Regions from separate parts of the Streptomyces sp. NPDC051677 genome, predicted to be linked through region 1. Evidence: riboswitches for the same ligand, from Rfam matches in the RefSeq annotation. Region 1 holds a riboswitch; the other holds the start of a gene.
What was found. A riboswitch is a leader RNA that binds a small molecule or an ion and turns the genes downstream of it on or off. The one in region 1 is predicted to bind glycine.

Region 1 (7,538 bases):
AGCCCGGCGGCGAGGATCGCCGCGTACCGGTGGGTGCGCAGGGCGATCGCCCGCAGCCCCTCCGGCCCGTGGTAGACGGCGTACATTCCCGCCATCACCGCCAGCAGCACCTGCGCCGTGCAGATGTTGCTCGTGGCCTTCTCACGCCGGATGTGCTGCTCACGCGTCTGCAGCGCGAGCCGGTAGGCCTTGTGCCCGTCCGCGTCGACGGACACCCCGACGAGCCGCCCGGGCAGGCTGCGCGCGAACTTCTCGTGGACGGCCATGTAGCCGGCGTGCGGCCCGCCGAAGCCCATCGGCACCCCGAACCGCTGCGTCGTACCGACCGCGATGTCCGCCCCCAGCTCACCGGGCGACTTCAGCAGCGTCAGGGCGAGCAGGTCCGCGGCGACGGTGACGAGCGCGCCGAGCCCGTGCGCCTGGTCGACGATCGCCGTGAGGTCGCGCACGGCGCCGGAGGCTCCGGGGTACTGCACGAGCACGCCGTTGATCTCGCGCTCGGCGAGCTCCGCGGGAATGCCGTCGCTCAGGTCCGCGACGACGACCTCCACGCCGGTCGGCTCGGCGCGGGTCTCGATCACGGCGATGGTCTGCGGCAGCACGTCCGCGTCGATGAGGAAGAGGCCCTTCTTGTTCTTCCCCATCCGCCGGGACAGCGCCATCGCCTCGGCGGCGGCCGTGCCCTCGTCGAGCAGCGACGCGCCGGAGGTCGGCAGCCCGGTCAGGTCGGCGACCATGGTCTGGAAGTTCAGCAGCGCCTCGAGCCGCCCCTGCGAGATCTCCGGCTGGTACGGCGTGTAGGCCGTGTACCAGGCCGGATTCTCCATGACGTTGCGCAGGATGACGGGCGGCGTGAACGTCCCGTAGTACCCGAGCCCGATCATCGAGTCGAGAACCTGGTTGCGGTCGGCCAGCGAGCGCAGCTCGGCCAGCACCTCGGCCTCGGTGCGCGCGCCCGGCAGGTCCAGCGTGTCGGCGTTCTTGATCACATCCGGGACGGCGACGGCGGTGAGCTCGTCGAGCGAGCCGTAGCCGACCTGCGCGAGCATCTTGGCCCGCGCCTCGAGGTCGGGTCCGATGTGGCGCTGCTCGAAGGGGATTCCCTGTTCGAGTTCGGAGAGCGGAATGCGATCGGCGGTCATTTCTGAGGCCTCCTGGTCTGACACGACCTTCGAGGGTCACCACGGCGCGGGTACCCGGACGGCCTCCCCCTCTGTCATCTCAACCTGAGAGCTTCACCGGCCGCCCGAGGACAGCCGGCTTTCACCGTCGGTGAGAGCGGAAGCCGTCGACGCCGTCGGCACCCGCCCTGCTTTCCAGAGTGACCTCGTCCGTGCGGTACGTGAGCCTGAGAGATTCCGGGGAGGATTTGCTCCTTCGGCGCCTCCGATGGTGTCCGGAGGACTCTCCCGCACGGGGTCAGCAGCCGTTGCCAGACTACCAGCGAGGTCAACGCCGCCCTCTCGAGTGGCCGCCCGTCCCAAAGTGCTCTTTTGTAGTGCTTACGGATGAGTTGCGACCAAGTGGAGGGCCCGTGCAGACCGACATCGATCCGCGCAACCTGATCGGCCGCAAGGCGTTCGACCGCAACGGCACCAAGATCGGCACCGTCGACGAGGTCTACCTCGACGACGCCACCGGCGTGCCGGAGTGGGCCGCCATACGCACCGGTCTGTTCTCCCGCGACGCCTTCGTCCCTTTGGAGCCCAGCGAGCTGGTCGAGGGCACCCTGCACATCCCCTTCGACCGTGCCCTGATCAAGGACGCCCCGGACTTCGGCGTAGGCCGCCATCTCTCCCCTGAACAGGAACTCCAGCTCTACCACCACTACGGCCTCGACGTGGCCGCCCCGCCCCCGCTCCCCGACCACGACTTCGGCCGGCTGGCGGGCACGGACGAGAGCTGAGCCCCCTCAGACACAGGCCTGTATCAGCGCCCGGAGGATCCCCGCAGGGTCGTACAGCGGCCGGGCGCCATCCGTGACGACTCTTCGCGTCCCGTCGTCGACCGGATCGGCCCGCGCCCAGTCGGGAGAGCCGACGCCCATCTCCACCTCCAGACCGGAATCGGTGACATAACGCCGTTCGGTGATGGGCCCCCACGCCTGGACGCGGACCAACGCCCCCAGGGACAGCTCACGCGCCCAGCCGTCGTCGTCGGCGTACCGATCAGTGGCCGTCGACAACAGCACGAAATCGACGTCGGAGTCGGGACGCACGGCGCCACGCGCACACGACCCGACGAGGAGCAGCCCGACCACGTCGCTCCGGTTCGCGGACCAACGGGTGACCCGATCCACCACCTGCCGCATCTCGGCTTCACGCTCCGGCGACGCCTCACCCGCGTCCACGACCCGACCTCCATGCAGTTTCATGCAGCCCCCTCCCCTACCGGCGCCACTCGCAGACACCGCCACCCCTCCGACTCACCCCAAACTGCGAGCCGCTTCACTCTGTGTAACTGATCCGTTCCGCCGAGAGTTCCCGGTCCCGTCGTTTTCATCAGGTATTCGCCGCACCAGTGGCAGCGGATCCGCCGGCTCCAGCTCCGGGTCGTCGGTCCGGAAGGTGCGCACCCGGCCCGGCTGCGACTCGGGCGTCTCGAACCGCACGGTGACCCGGCCCAGCCCACTGCCCTGCACCCACCCGTGGCCGAGCTCGGCATGCCGCACGTCGTGTCCCGGGCGCCACTGGTGCTCGACCGGCGCGGGATCCTCGCCGACGGGCTCGTCCGCGAGTTCCTCCTCGGGCCCTTCCGCCCGCTCCTCCGCCGCCTGGGCGAACAGGTCCTCCTGCGTGAAGTCCGCCAGACCGCTGACGCCCACGCCGAGCAGCCGCACCCCGCCCGTCGTGTCCACGGAGTCCAGCAATCGGGCCGCCGCCTCCCGGATCACCGCCGGATCGTCCGTGGGACCGCGCAGGGTCTCGGACCGGGTGAGCGTGGAGAAGTCGTACCGCCGCACCTTCAGCACGATGGTCCGCCCCGACAGACCCGCTCCCCGCAGCCGCCGCACACACCGGTCCGCCAGCCGCTGCACCTCCAGCTCGACCCGGACCCGATCGTGGATGTCCACGTCATACGTGTCCTCGACCGACACCGACTTGGTCTCCCGCTCGGCCACCACGGGCCGGTCGTCATGCGCCAGCGCCATGGCGTACAGGGCGTGCCCATGGGCCTTGCCCAGGAGCCGCACCAACTCGTCCTCACCGGCCTCGGCGATCTCGTCGACCGTGGTGATCCCGGCCCGCCTCAGATGGTCTCCGGTCGCCGGCCCGACCCCCGGCAGCGTCCGCACCGACATGGGCCCGAGCAGGGCCCGCTCGGTACCCGGCTCGATCAGCACGAGACCGTCGGGCTTCGCCTGCTCCGAGGCGATCTTCGCGAGCATCTTGCAGGAGGCCAGACCCACCGAACCGGTGAGCCCGGTGGCCGCCCGGATGTCCGCGCGCAGCCTGATGCCGGCCAGCCGCGCCGACTCGCTGTCCCAAGCCGCTTCCCCGGCCTCCAGGTCCACGAAGGCCTCGTCCAGGCTCAGCGGCTCCACCAGCGGCGACAGCGCCCCGAGCAGCTCCATGACCTGCTCGCTGATCGATCGGTAGAACGCGAAGCGCGGCACGAGATACGCGGCGTTGGGAGCCAGCCTGCGCGCCTGGGCCATGGGCATCGCCGAGTGCACCCCGAAGACCCGGGCCTCGTACGAGGCGGTCGCGACCACTCCGCGGGGCCCCAGACCGCCCACGACCACGGCTTTCCCGCGCAGACTCGGCTTGGACGCCTGCTCCGCCTGCGCGAAGAAGGCATCCATGTCGAGATGCAGGATCGTGGGCGCGTTTCTCACATGTCCGATGCTGCACCACACCACTGACAATGAGGTCGTACAGCCGCCCCCCGTGTCTCGCGAGGAGCCTCAGACCGCCCGGTTGCGCCGACGCGCCAGCTCGTCCGCGGGGTTGTGCCCGACGAGCGTCTCACCGGTGTCGACCCGCTCTCCGTGCAACTGCGACAGCGCGCTCTCGACGTCCCGCCACACCACGCCCACGGCGATCCCGAAGATCCCCTGACCGCCCTGAAGCAGCGCGTGCACCTCGTCCGGCGAGGTGCACTCGTAGACCGTGGCGCCGTCGCTCATCAGCGTCATGCGCTCCAGGTCGCTGAAGCCGCGCTCCCGCAGATGCTGGACGGCGGTGCGAATGTTCTGCAGCGACACCCCGGTGTCGAGGAAACGTTTGACGATCTTCAGGACGACGACGTCCCGGAAGCTGTACAGCCGCTGCGTCCCCGACCCGTGAGCGGGCCGTACGCTCGGCTCGACGAGCCCGGTGCGGGCCCAGTAGTCCAGCTGCCGATAGGTGATGCCCGCGGCCGCACAAGCCGTCGGGCCGCGATAGCCGATCTGCTCGGACGCCATGGATGTCGCCCCTCCGCTGCTCGGCACGGCCGCCGGTCGATGCGGGGCGTGATCGGCCGCGCTGCCGTGAGGGGGATACCCCCTGCTCGAGCGCAGCTGAGAGCTTGGGGGAGGGTACAGACCGCTCCCCCCGACACCGAGTCCGGGGGCACCCCCAGCCGTACCGTCGCCGCTGCTTCTCACGCCGACCTCCGTCCTTGACCTGCCTTCTCGACGGTAGGCAGTCACCCGGGGTGCGTCAACGATCGCCACACTCGGCACGCCGAGTGATAATCACCCTAGGAGTGGTTTCCCGCGCCCCACCGCGGGGAAAGGCTAGCCGAATGCGCCGGGAACTAGCCGTAGGACGCTCTCATCGCCGCTGGCATTTGCCGTGAACAGGACGGGCGCCCCGAACGGGACGCCCATGTCACGCCTGTGTGCCGACTACTGGTTGCTGGTGCCGAAGTCCTCGGGCGAGATCTGGTCGAGGAACTCACGGAACTTCTCCACCTCGTCCTCCTGCTCGTCCGGGATGGCGATCCCCGCGTCGTCGAGCACCGTGTCACTGCCATAGATCGGCGTCCCCGTACGCAGCGCCAGCGCTATGGCGTCGGACGGCCGCGCACTCACCTCGACCCCGCTGGCGAAGACCAGCTCCGCGTAGAAGACGCCCTCACGCAGATCCGTGATGCGCACCTCGGTGAGCTCCTGGCCGACGGCCTCCAGCACGTCCTTGAACAGGTCGTGGGTCAGCGGTCGCGCGGGGGCCATGCCCTGCTGGGCGAAGGCGATGGCCGTCGCCTCCCCCGGCCCGATCCAGATGGGGAGGTAGCGGTCGCCTCCCACTTCACGCAGCAGCACGATCGGTTGGTTGGAGGGCATCTCGACCCGGACACCTACGACATCGAGCTCGTTCACACAGCAACCCTAGGCCGTGCCCGGGACGTTTGGGTAGTCGGGCCGGGAACGGGTGACCGATCCACCCTGGGCGAAACCGCCCGCTCAGGGCAGCCGCACCCCGAGCGCGGTCTGCACCAGCGCAGCGTGCAGCCGCACCGTGAGCCCCGCGAGCTCCTTCGTACGGGCCTCCGCATGGGCCCTGGTCTGCGGATTACGGTGTCGCCTGAGAGGAGCCACCACCTGGTCCACGAGCCCGGCCTCACGATCGGCCGCGGCCTTCATCACCCGCAGATGCCGGGGCTCGATCCCGAACCTGCCCAGTTCGGCCACGAGCGCGGCCACCGTGGCCGCCTCTGCGTCGTAGACCCCGTCCTCCAAGGGCACGACGAGCCCGTACGACTCCCACTCCGCGAGCTCCGGCTCACCGATTCCGGCAGCCGCCAGCAGCTCGGACCGGCCGATCCGGGCGACGGTCGGCACCTCCGAGGGTTCCAGGACGGCCTCTCCGTCCCGCTGCCGGCCGACGGACGGCAACGGCGCGGCCTCCCCGCGCTCCATGGCGGCCAGATGCTCACGGATGACCTTGAGCGGCAGGTAGTGGTCCCGCTGCATCCTCAGCACGTGACCGAGGCGCTCGACGTCCTCCGCGCTGAACTTGCGGTACCCCGACGGGGTCCGCTGCGGCTCGACGAGCCCTTCCGACTCCAGGAAACGGATCTTGGAGATGGTGACGTCGGGAAACTCGTCGCGCAACGCGTTCAGCACGGTGCCGATGCTCATCGGACCACCGTCCGCGGCGGCGGCGCCGTGTCCGGCACCGCCCCTCGGTGTTCGAAGCATGGACCTTCCCTGGGGTCCCCCCGGACGGCGTCCGGAGGAGGGTCAGTAGCCCCGCTGGCTCGCGTAGAAGACCAGCCGGTACTTGCCGATCTGCACCTCGTCACCGTTCGACAGAGCGACCTCGTCAATCCGCTCCCGGTTGACGTACGTGCCATTCAGACTGCCGACGTCCGCCACCCGGAACGTGCCGTCCGGGTTGCGCCGGAACTCCACATGGCGACGCGAGACCGTCACGTCGTCGAGGAAGATGTCACTCTGCGGGTGACGACCGGCCGTGGTCAGGTCGCCGTCCAGGAGGAAGCGGCTACCCGAGTTCGGACCGCGACGCACGACCAGCAACGCGGAACCCAGCGGCAGCGCGTCGACCGCGGCCTGCGCCTCGGGAGAGAGCGCGGGCAACTGTGTCTGGCCGGTGACCTCGGCGTCGTAGGCCTCGAGACCGGAAATGGAGATGGTGGAGGTCGTCTCCGACGCGCGCTCGGGCGTCAGCCCGGGACGCAACGGAGCGCCGCAATTGGAGCAGAAGCGGCTGTTCTCCGCGTTGCGGTTACCGCACCTCGTACACACCAGGGCCGACATAGGGGAAAACCCTCCACCCGCACTTGAGGTTGACGGTTGGCCGAAACCTATGCCGCCGGACTGCGCAGGGTCAACAGACGCCGCACCCTGACCTCCGGAAATGTCGCCGCCCGGACCACCCATCTGGTCCCTGAACAGCGGCCGCTGACCCTCTGCGTCGGGCTGTGCGCGATGACGAGCGGTCGCGTTGTCGCTACCCTCTCGCGCGCTCTTGCCGAACAACTTCGCAAACAACTTCACGGGCGATTCCCCTTGACCGAAACAGACCCGCCCGTGGGGCAGGACGAACCCTGACTGAATACACCGGCCGACCCGGACACCTTCACAACGTCCATGTCCACCAGACAGTTTCCACCACGCACCACCCGATCGGTGCGCCGACCCCCCGCAACCTCATGCCCCTGCCGGACGCCCCCCATGCACCACCGGTTCACTGGACCGACGACCGAGCGTAGTCAGGCTGCTTCGCCGCTCGCAAGGCGTCCACGACGATCTTGTCCGACCGCTCGACAGTCACGGTGGCCTGCTCCTTCTCCAGAGTCTGCACCACGCCTCCCGGGATGTTCAGCGCCGGCTCGAGGTCCTGCGGGTTGCCGATGACCTTGAAACGAAAGGGCGCGTTGATCTTGTTCCCGTCGACGCTCACGCTCTTGCCGGAATCCGTCAGGTACGTGCCGGCGACGACCCGTACACCGTTCACCTGGATCGCCTCGGCCCCGGCCGCGCGCAGCTCCTGGATCGCGTCGAGCAGCATGTCCGCCTGGACCGTCCCCTTCGTGTCCTCGATGGTCATCGTGATGCCGGGCCCCTGCGCAGCCACCGTGCCCGC
Region 2 (7,538 bases), on a different contig from region 1:
GGACATAACTGGTACTAATCGCCGCTATCTACGCGCGAAGACGCCGGGTGCCCACTCCGTGACGGGAGTGGAAGGAAGGGTGAAGGCGACACGAGTGACGGCGGACGAGTGGCTGCGGCGGTCAGTAGCGTCCGGTGGGCGGATAGCCGTAACCGCCCGCGGGAGCCTGGGCCGGGGCGGGCGCATGGGCCTCACGGTCGTAGAACGGCCGGGCGTTGGCCCGCATCCACATCACGACGGGGTCGTACTCGTCGGTCATGGCGACCGTCGACACCGGCAGCCCGTCCGGCACCGCCCCGATGGACTGCTGCATCATCGCCCGTACGGCGTCCACGGCCGGCGGCGAGGTCTCGTACACGTCGAGCCCGATGGCCAGGTAGGGCGCGCCCAGCGCCGGCTGCACCCAGGCCCGGCGGAGTGCGCGGACCACCGGGGTGCGGTGGGCGTTCTGCGCGAGCAGGGCGTAGAACTGCGGGATCTCGATGCCGGGCTCGGACAGCCGCAGCGGGCCCGCGGGCTGGCGCTCCAGGCCGGTGGCGATGCGGCGCAGGTCCAGCCAGGGGATGCCGACGCCGCCGCCCGGGGCGTGCGGATTCAGCCAGAGGCCGTAGTGGTCGGGGTAGAGGGTGCGGGCCACGTCCAGCCCGTCGACCACCTCGTACGACCTGTTCCAGCCGCTCGCGCTGAGCTCCTGGGCGGAGGTCACGCACGGCGCGTAGCCGTGGCCGTCGACCTCCATGTTTCCGTACTGGGCGTCCGCGGAGCCGGCCTGGCCGTGCCACAGCAGCATCCAGAGCTGGCCGGAGGAGGGGGTCGCGAGCGCGCGCAGGAGCGCCTCGTAGGCGTCGTAGCGCCCGGGCGTGACCTGGCGCAGCATGTGCTCGACCTGACCGGTCGCGATGCCGCTGGCGCTCACCTGTACCGCCCCTTCTTTTTTGTTGCCCCGCGTTGGAGTCCAGCTTAGGCGCTCTGCTGGTCGAGCCGTTGAGAGCTCGGGGCGTGCTGTGCTCCTCGGGATGCAGATCGTGCGTGGCCGGGCGCGCGGTTCCCCGCACCCCCAAGTCGACTGCACCTGAGGAGTTGTCAGTGGACCCTCGTGTAGAAGGGCCTTACCCGGTCCCTCATCCACTGCCCCACCGGGTCCTGGGCGACGTCCAGGAGGACCAGGTTGACCGGCCAGGGGGACGAGGTGCGGCCCAGGGCCCGGCCGAGGGCCTCCAGGGGGAGTGCGCGCAGGTCGCCCTCCCACTGGGAGAGTTCGACGCCGACGAACATCACCGGGTCCGCCGTCTCGATCGCGGCCAGGCAGCGGCGGGCCGTGCGGACCACGCCTATGGACTCGAACTCCGCCGAGGCCGCGGCCAGGAAGTCCACCGGGTCGTCCTGCCAGTCGGGCTCGTAGAGGCGGACGCGGCCGCCGCTCGCGGGGCCGTCCAGCGGGGTGCGGCCCGCCCGGCACAGCTCGGCGACGGCCGGCGGCGGCAGCGGAACGCCGACCACGCCCTCGGGGTTCACCATGATGCCGACCTGCGGGGGCAGCCCGCGGGCGAACTCCACGGCCGGCGCGATCGTGAACGACATGTGCGAGCCGACGACCTGGCGGAACTGCTCCTCGGAGCTGAAGACCGGCACGTACACCTGGCCGTCGAGCTCCAGGGTGGGCAGGTCGAGGGGGCCGCTGTGCGGGCCGCCGCCGCTGGGGAGCGGCACCCATACGAAGCTGCGGCCGAGCACCTCCACGATGCGGCCGCCGGCTCCGGGCACGCCGAGGGAGACGGAGAGCACCTCCTCCAGCTCGTTGCCGGGCCATCCGCCGTGCGAATGGGGGTGCGCCTGCGCCGGGAAGTCCGTCGGGAAGTCCGCCGGGGGGAAGTCCATCTGCCTACCGCCTGCTGAGAACCGCTCACTCTGTCGTGGCTGAAAGGCTAGCGGGTACCGGGCGTTCAGCCCGAGCCCTCAGCCGGTGAATCCGATCCGGCGCAGCGTGTCGGCCGCGTCGCGGTCGAGCAGGACCGCCGAGCCGCAGCCATCGGGCAGCCGGCCCTTCTCCGCCGAGCGCAGGAGCCGGGCGGCGGCGTGCCGGTGGCGCAGGAACGCGTACCGCGAGACGCCTCGGCCGCGCTCGCGCTGGCCCTCCAGGGCCGTGTCCGCGCCGACGTCGAGCAGGAGCAGGTGGAGGGCGCCGCCGCGGCGGCGGGCCTCGCGGGCCAGCCAGTCACGCACCCAGGCCTGCGTGCCGCAGTCGTGCACGACGACGCCCTGGCCGCCGCGCAGAGCCCGGCGCAGTCCGGCGTAGTGGGCGAGGCGGACGAGGGGGCGGTAGAGGGCGTAGGGCAGGAAGCGGGGCGCGCGGGCGTCCCAGCGGTCGCGGGTGTCCTGGGAGTCGATGCGGACGCCGTTGACGGCCCGCTTCATCAGCGTGGACTTGCCGCTGCCGGGCAGCCCGGTGACCACCACCAGGTCACGCGGGCCGAAGAGCAGGCCGTGCGGGCTGCGGCCGGCCCGCTCGCGCAGGTCGCGGACGACGGGCGCGGGCTGCGGGCCGCACACCTCCCTGGCCCGGGCCAGGGCCCGGGCGCGGGGCTGCGCGGGCAGCGCGATCCCCGACGTGGTCGCGAATGCCGTGGTCCTCGCCGTGGTCGCCTCGTTCACCGTGATCGTCCTCCCCTGGGGTCAGGTAGTCCTCATCCCCGCCAAGCGTAAAGAGAAGGTAATGCGCGGCGCCTCGCGATTTCGTGCGCGTACCGACACAGGCCGGTTACAGATGCGGCCTGCCGCGATCGGGGCGGGCCGTGCAATGATGGCCGCGCCAACTGCATACCGGCCGTTCGAATCCGCGCGGGAGAGTCCTCAGCAGCAGTTTCGCTGGGGCGCCGAAGGAGCAAGTCCCTCCCTTGAATCTCTCAGGTCCCCGTTACCGCGCGGGCGAGGCACATCTGAAAAGCGGGCCGCCCCTTGTCTCGACGGGGTCGGCTCCACCCAAGGTGCAAGCCATGTCCGACCCGTCGTAGCGGGCCGTCATGGCGAACCTCTCAGGTTCCGATGACAGATGGGGAGGAACGACCTCGCCTGTCATGCCCTGGGAGAAGAACGCCCGATGAGCAGTACCGAAGAACTCCGTCACACCGCGCTCGACGCCCTGCATCGCGTCCTCGGTGCGACCATGACCGACTTCGCCGGCTGGGACATGCCCCTGCGCTACGGCTCCGAGCGCGACGAGCACAACGCCGTCCGCACGAAGGCCGGGCTGTTCGACCTCTCCCACATGGGCGAGATCACCGTCACCGGTCCGCAGGCGGGCGCCCTGCTGAACTTCGCGCTCGTCGGCGACCTCGCGGCCGTGGGCGTGGGCCGCGCCCGCTACACCATGATCTGCGGCGCGGACGGCGGCATCCTCGACGACCTGATCGTGTACCGGCTCGCCGACACGGAGTTCATGGTCGTCGCCAACGCCTCCAACGCGCAGGTCGTGCTGGACGCCCTCGTGGAGCGTTCCGCCGGCTTCGACGCCGAGGTCCGTGACGACCGGGACGCCTACGCCCTGATCGCCGTTCAGGGACCGGAGTCCCCCGGCATCCTGGCCTCGCTGTCCCCCAGAGTCTCGACTTCGCTCGATCCGGGAGGTGCCCCCATCGCCGACCTCGACGGCCTGAAGTACTACGCCGGTCTGCCCGGCACCGTCGCGGGCGTCCCCGCGCTCATCGCACGCACCGGCTACACCGGCGAGGACGGCTTCGAGCTGTTCGTGAAGCCGGAGCACGCCGTCGAGCTGTGGCAGGCGCTGACCAAGGCCGGCGAGGGCGTCGGACTGGTCCCGTGCGGCCTGTCCTGCCGGGACACGCTGCGTCTGGAGGCGGGCATGCCGCTGTACGGGCACGAGCTGAGCACCGCGCTCACCCCGTTCGACGCCGGGCTCGGCCGGGTGGTCAAGTTCGGCAAGGAGGGCGACTTCGTGGGGCGCGAGGCGCTCGCCGCGGCGGCCTTGCGGGCGCAGGAGCAGCCCCCGCGCGTCCTCGTCGGCCTGGTCGCCGAGGGCCGTCGCGTCCCGCGCGCCGGGTACGCGGTCGTCGCGGCCGGCGCCGTGATCGGCGAGGTCACCTCCGGCGCCCCCTCCCCCACCCTCGGCAAGCCGATCGCGATGGCGTACGTCGACGCGGTCCACGCGGCGCCGGGGACCCCGGGCGTCGGCGTGGACATCCGGGGCGCCCACGAGCCGTACGAGGTCGTGGCGCTGCCCTTCTACAAGCGCCGGAAGTAGAGACTGAGAGCAGTCCGGGCGCGTGACCCTGCACACATTCGCGCTGGTCACGCACGGTTCCAGCAGTCCCCCATACATCAGCACTCCCCCGCGTACAGGAGAATTCAGGCCATGAGCAACCCCCAGCAGCTGCGCTACAGCAAGGAGCACGAGTGGCTGTCGGGCGCCGAGGACGGCGTCTCGACGGTCGGCATCACGGAGCACGCGGCCAACGCGCTCGGCGACGTGGTGTTCGTGCAGCTCCCGGAGGTCGGCGCCACGGTGACCGCGGGCGAGTCCTGCGGCGAGCTGGAGTCGACCAAGTCGGTCAGCGAGCTGTACTCGCCGGTCGACGGCGAGGTCGTCGAGGTCAACCAGGATGTCGCCGACGACCCGTCGCTGGTGAACTCCGCCCCCTTCGAGGGCGGGTGGCTGTTCAAGGTACGCGTCGCGGGCGAGCAGCAGGAGCTGCTGTCCGCCGACGAGTACACCGCCTTCACCACCGGCTGAGGAGTCGTAGACGCATGTCCGTCCTGAACACGCCCCTGCACGAGCTCGACCCGGAGATCGCCGCCGCCGTCGACGCCGAGCTGGGCCGCCAGCAGTCCACCCTCGAGATGATCGCCTCGGAGAACTTCGCTCCGCTCGCGGTCATGGAGGCGCAGGGCTCGGTCCTGACCAACAAGTACGCCGAGGGCTATCCGGGCCGGCGCTACTACGGCGGCTGCGAGCACGTCGACGTCGCCGAGCAGATCGCCATCGACCGGATCAAGGACCTGTTCGGCGCCGAGTACGCCAACGTCCAGCCGCACTCGGGCGCCTCCGCCAACCAGGCCGCCCTGTTCGCGCTCGCCCAGCCCGGCGACACCATCCTCGGCCTGGACCTCGCCCACGGCGGCCACCTCACCCACGGGATGCGGCTGAACTTCTCCGGCAAGCAGTTCGACGTGGTCGCGTACCACGTGGACGACGCCGGTCTGGTCGACATGGCCGAGGTCGAGCGCCTCGCCAAGGAGCACCGGCCGAAGGTGATCATCGCCGGGTGGTCGGCGTACCCGCGGCAGCTGGACTTCGCGGAGTTCCGCCGGATCGCCGACGAGGTCGAGGCGTACCTGTGGGTCGACATGGCGCACTTCGCGGGCCTGGTCGCGGCCGGGCTGCACCCCAACCCGGTGGAGTTCGCGGACGTCGTCACGTCCACCACCCACAAGACGCTGGGCGGCCCGCGCGGCGGGATCATCCTGGCCAGGCAGGCGTTCGCGAAGAAGCTGAACTCGTCCGTGTTCCCGGGCTTCCAGGGCGGTCCCCTGGAGCATGTGATCGCGGCGAAGGCGGTCTCCTTCAAGGTGGCGGCCTCGGAGGAGTTCAAGGAGCGCCAGCGCCGTACGGTCGAGGGCGCGCGGATCCTCGCCGAGCGGCTGACGGCGCCGGACGCCCGCGAGGCCGGCGTGAACGTGCTGTCCGGCGGCACCGACGTGCACCTGATCCTGGTCGACCTGCGCGAGTCCGAGCTGGACGGGCAGCAGGCCGAGGACCGTCTCCACGAGGTCGGCATCACCGTGAACCGCAACGCCGTCCCCAACGACCCGCGACCGCCGATGGTGACGTCGGGGCTGCGGATCGGCACCCCGGCCCTCGCCACCCGCGGCTTCAGCGCCGAGGACTTCGCGGAGGTCGCGGACGTCATCGCGCAGGCGCTCAAGCCGGCCTACGACGCGCAGGCGCTCAAGGCCCGGGTCGTCGCCCTGGCCGAAAAGCACCCGCTGTACCCCGGTCTGAACAAGTAGTTCCTTTTGTGCAGGGCGCCCCGCACACTCGTAGACGGGTGGGCGGGGCACCCGGCGACAACCTTCTGCACCACCCCTTGTATTGAGGAGTCCCCGTGGCCATCTCGGTCTTCGACCTGTTCTCGATCGGCATCGGCCCGTCCAGCTCCCACACGGTCGGCCCGATGCGCGCGGCCCGCATGTTCGCGCGGCGGCTGCGCAACGAGGGCCTGCTGGACGCCGTCGCGTCGGTCCGCGGCGAGCTGTACGGCTCGCTCGGCGCGACCGGCCACGGGCACGGCACCCCGAAGGCGGTCCTGCTCGGCCTGGAGGGCTCCTCGCCACGCACGGTGGACGTGGAGGGGGCGGACGACAGGGCGGAGCAGATCAAGGAGTCCGGCCTGCTGCGGCTGCTGGGCTCGCACGAGATCCCGTTCTCCTTCGACGACGACCTGGTCCTGCACCGCCGCAAGACCCTGCCGTACCACGCGAACGGCATGACGCTGTGGGCGTACGACGCCTCGGGCGCGGAACTGCTCGCCAAGACGTACTACTCGGTCGGCGGCGGGTTCGTCGTGGACGAGGAAGCGGTGGGCGCGGACCGCATCAAACTCGACGACACGGTCCTGAAGTACCCCTTCCGCACGGGCGACGACCTGCTGCGCCTGACGAAGGAGACCGGCCTGTCGATCTCGTCGCTCATGCTGGAGAACGAGCGGGCCTGGCGTACCGAGGACGAGATCCGGGCCGGGCTGCTGGAGATCTGGCGTGTGATGCAGGGCTGTGTCTCCCGCGGCATGTCCCGCGAGGGCATCCTGCCGGGCGGCCTGCGCGTGCGCCGCCGCGCCGCGATGACGGCCCGTCAACTCCGCGCGGAGGGCGATCCGTTGGCCCACTCCATGGAGTGGATCACGCTGTACGCGATGGCGGTGAACGAGGAGAACGCGGCCGGCGGACGGGTGGTCACGGCTCCCACGAACGGAGCGGCCGGCATCATCCCGGCCGTCCTGCACTACTACGTCAACTTCGTGCCGGGCGCCGACGAGGACGGCGTCGTCCGCTTTCTGCTCGCCGCCGGCGCGATCGGCATGCTCTTCAAGGAGAACGCCTCCATCTCCGGCGCCGAGGTCGGCTGCCAGGGCGAGGTCGGCTCGGCCTGCTCCATGGCGGCGGGCGCCCTGGCCGAGGTGCTGGGCGGCTCCCCCGAACAGGTCGAGAACGCGGCCGAGATCGGCATGGAGCACAACCTCGGCCTGACCTGCGACCCGGTCGGCGGCCTCGTCCAGATCCCGTGCATCGAGCGCAACGGCATGGCCGCGGTGAAGGCGGTCACGGCAGCCCGCATGGCCATGCGCGGCGACGGCTCCCACAAGGTGTCCCTGGACAAGGTCATCAAGACCATGAAGGACACGGGCGCGGACATGAGCGTCAAGTACAAGGAGACGGCCCGGGGCGGGCTCGCGGTGAACATCATCGAGTGCTAGGGGGATAGGCCCTGACCAGCGCGTTCGCTTCTTTCAGCGCTGTCGGGGCCT

Region 2: it holds a riboswitch for glycine, as region 1 does, so the genes downstream of both, gcvT (glycine cleavage system aminomethyltransferase GcvT) here and gcvP (aminomethyl-transferring glycine dehydrogenase) in region 1, are expected to answer to the same signal.

Annotation. Positions count from the first base shown of each region.
Region 1 covers NZ_JBITCT010000007.1:280,275-287,812, forward strand. Annotated here, with positions in the region: gene gcvP (aminomethyl-transferring glycine dehydrogenase) at 1-1,142, opposite strand, end outside; glycine riboswitch at 1,327-1,422, opposite strand; gene ACIBAF_RS11240 (PRC-barrel domain-containing protein) at 1,535-1,906, shown strand; gene ACIBAF_RS11245 (nucleotidyltransferase domain-containing protein) at 1,913-2,374, opposite strand; gene ACIBAF_RS11250 (DNA polymerase IV) at 2,426-3,838, opposite strand; gene ACIBAF_RS11255 (MerR family transcriptional regulator) at 3,908-4,591, opposite strand; gene ACIBAF_RS11260 (bifunctional nuclease family protein) at 4,835-5,308, opposite strand; gene ACIBAF_RS11265 (MerR family transcriptional regulator) at 5,393-6,130, opposite strand; gene ACIBAF_RS11270 (FHA domain-containing protein) at 6,173-6,949, opposite strand; gene ACIBAF_RS11275 (DUF881 domain-containing protein) at 7,140-7,538, opposite strand, start outside.
Region 2 covers NZ_JBITCT010000026.1:135,064-142,601, forward strand. Annotated here, with positions in the region: gene ACIBAF_RS28300 (enhanced serine sensitivity protein SseB C-terminal domain-containing protein) at 122-916, opposite strand; gene ACIBAF_RS28305 (enhanced serine sensitivity protein SseB) at 1,084-1,878, opposite strand; gene ACIBAF_RS28310 (AAA family ATPase) at 1,957-2,652, opposite strand; glycine riboswitch at 2,830-2,930, shown strand; gene gcvT (glycine cleavage system aminomethyltransferase GcvT) at 3,098-4,258, shown strand; gene gcvH (glycine cleavage system protein GcvH) at 4,370-4,747, shown strand; gene glyA (serine hydroxymethyltransferase) at 4,762-6,024, shown strand; gene ACIBAF_RS28330 (L-serine ammonia-lyase) at 6,120-7,487, shown strand.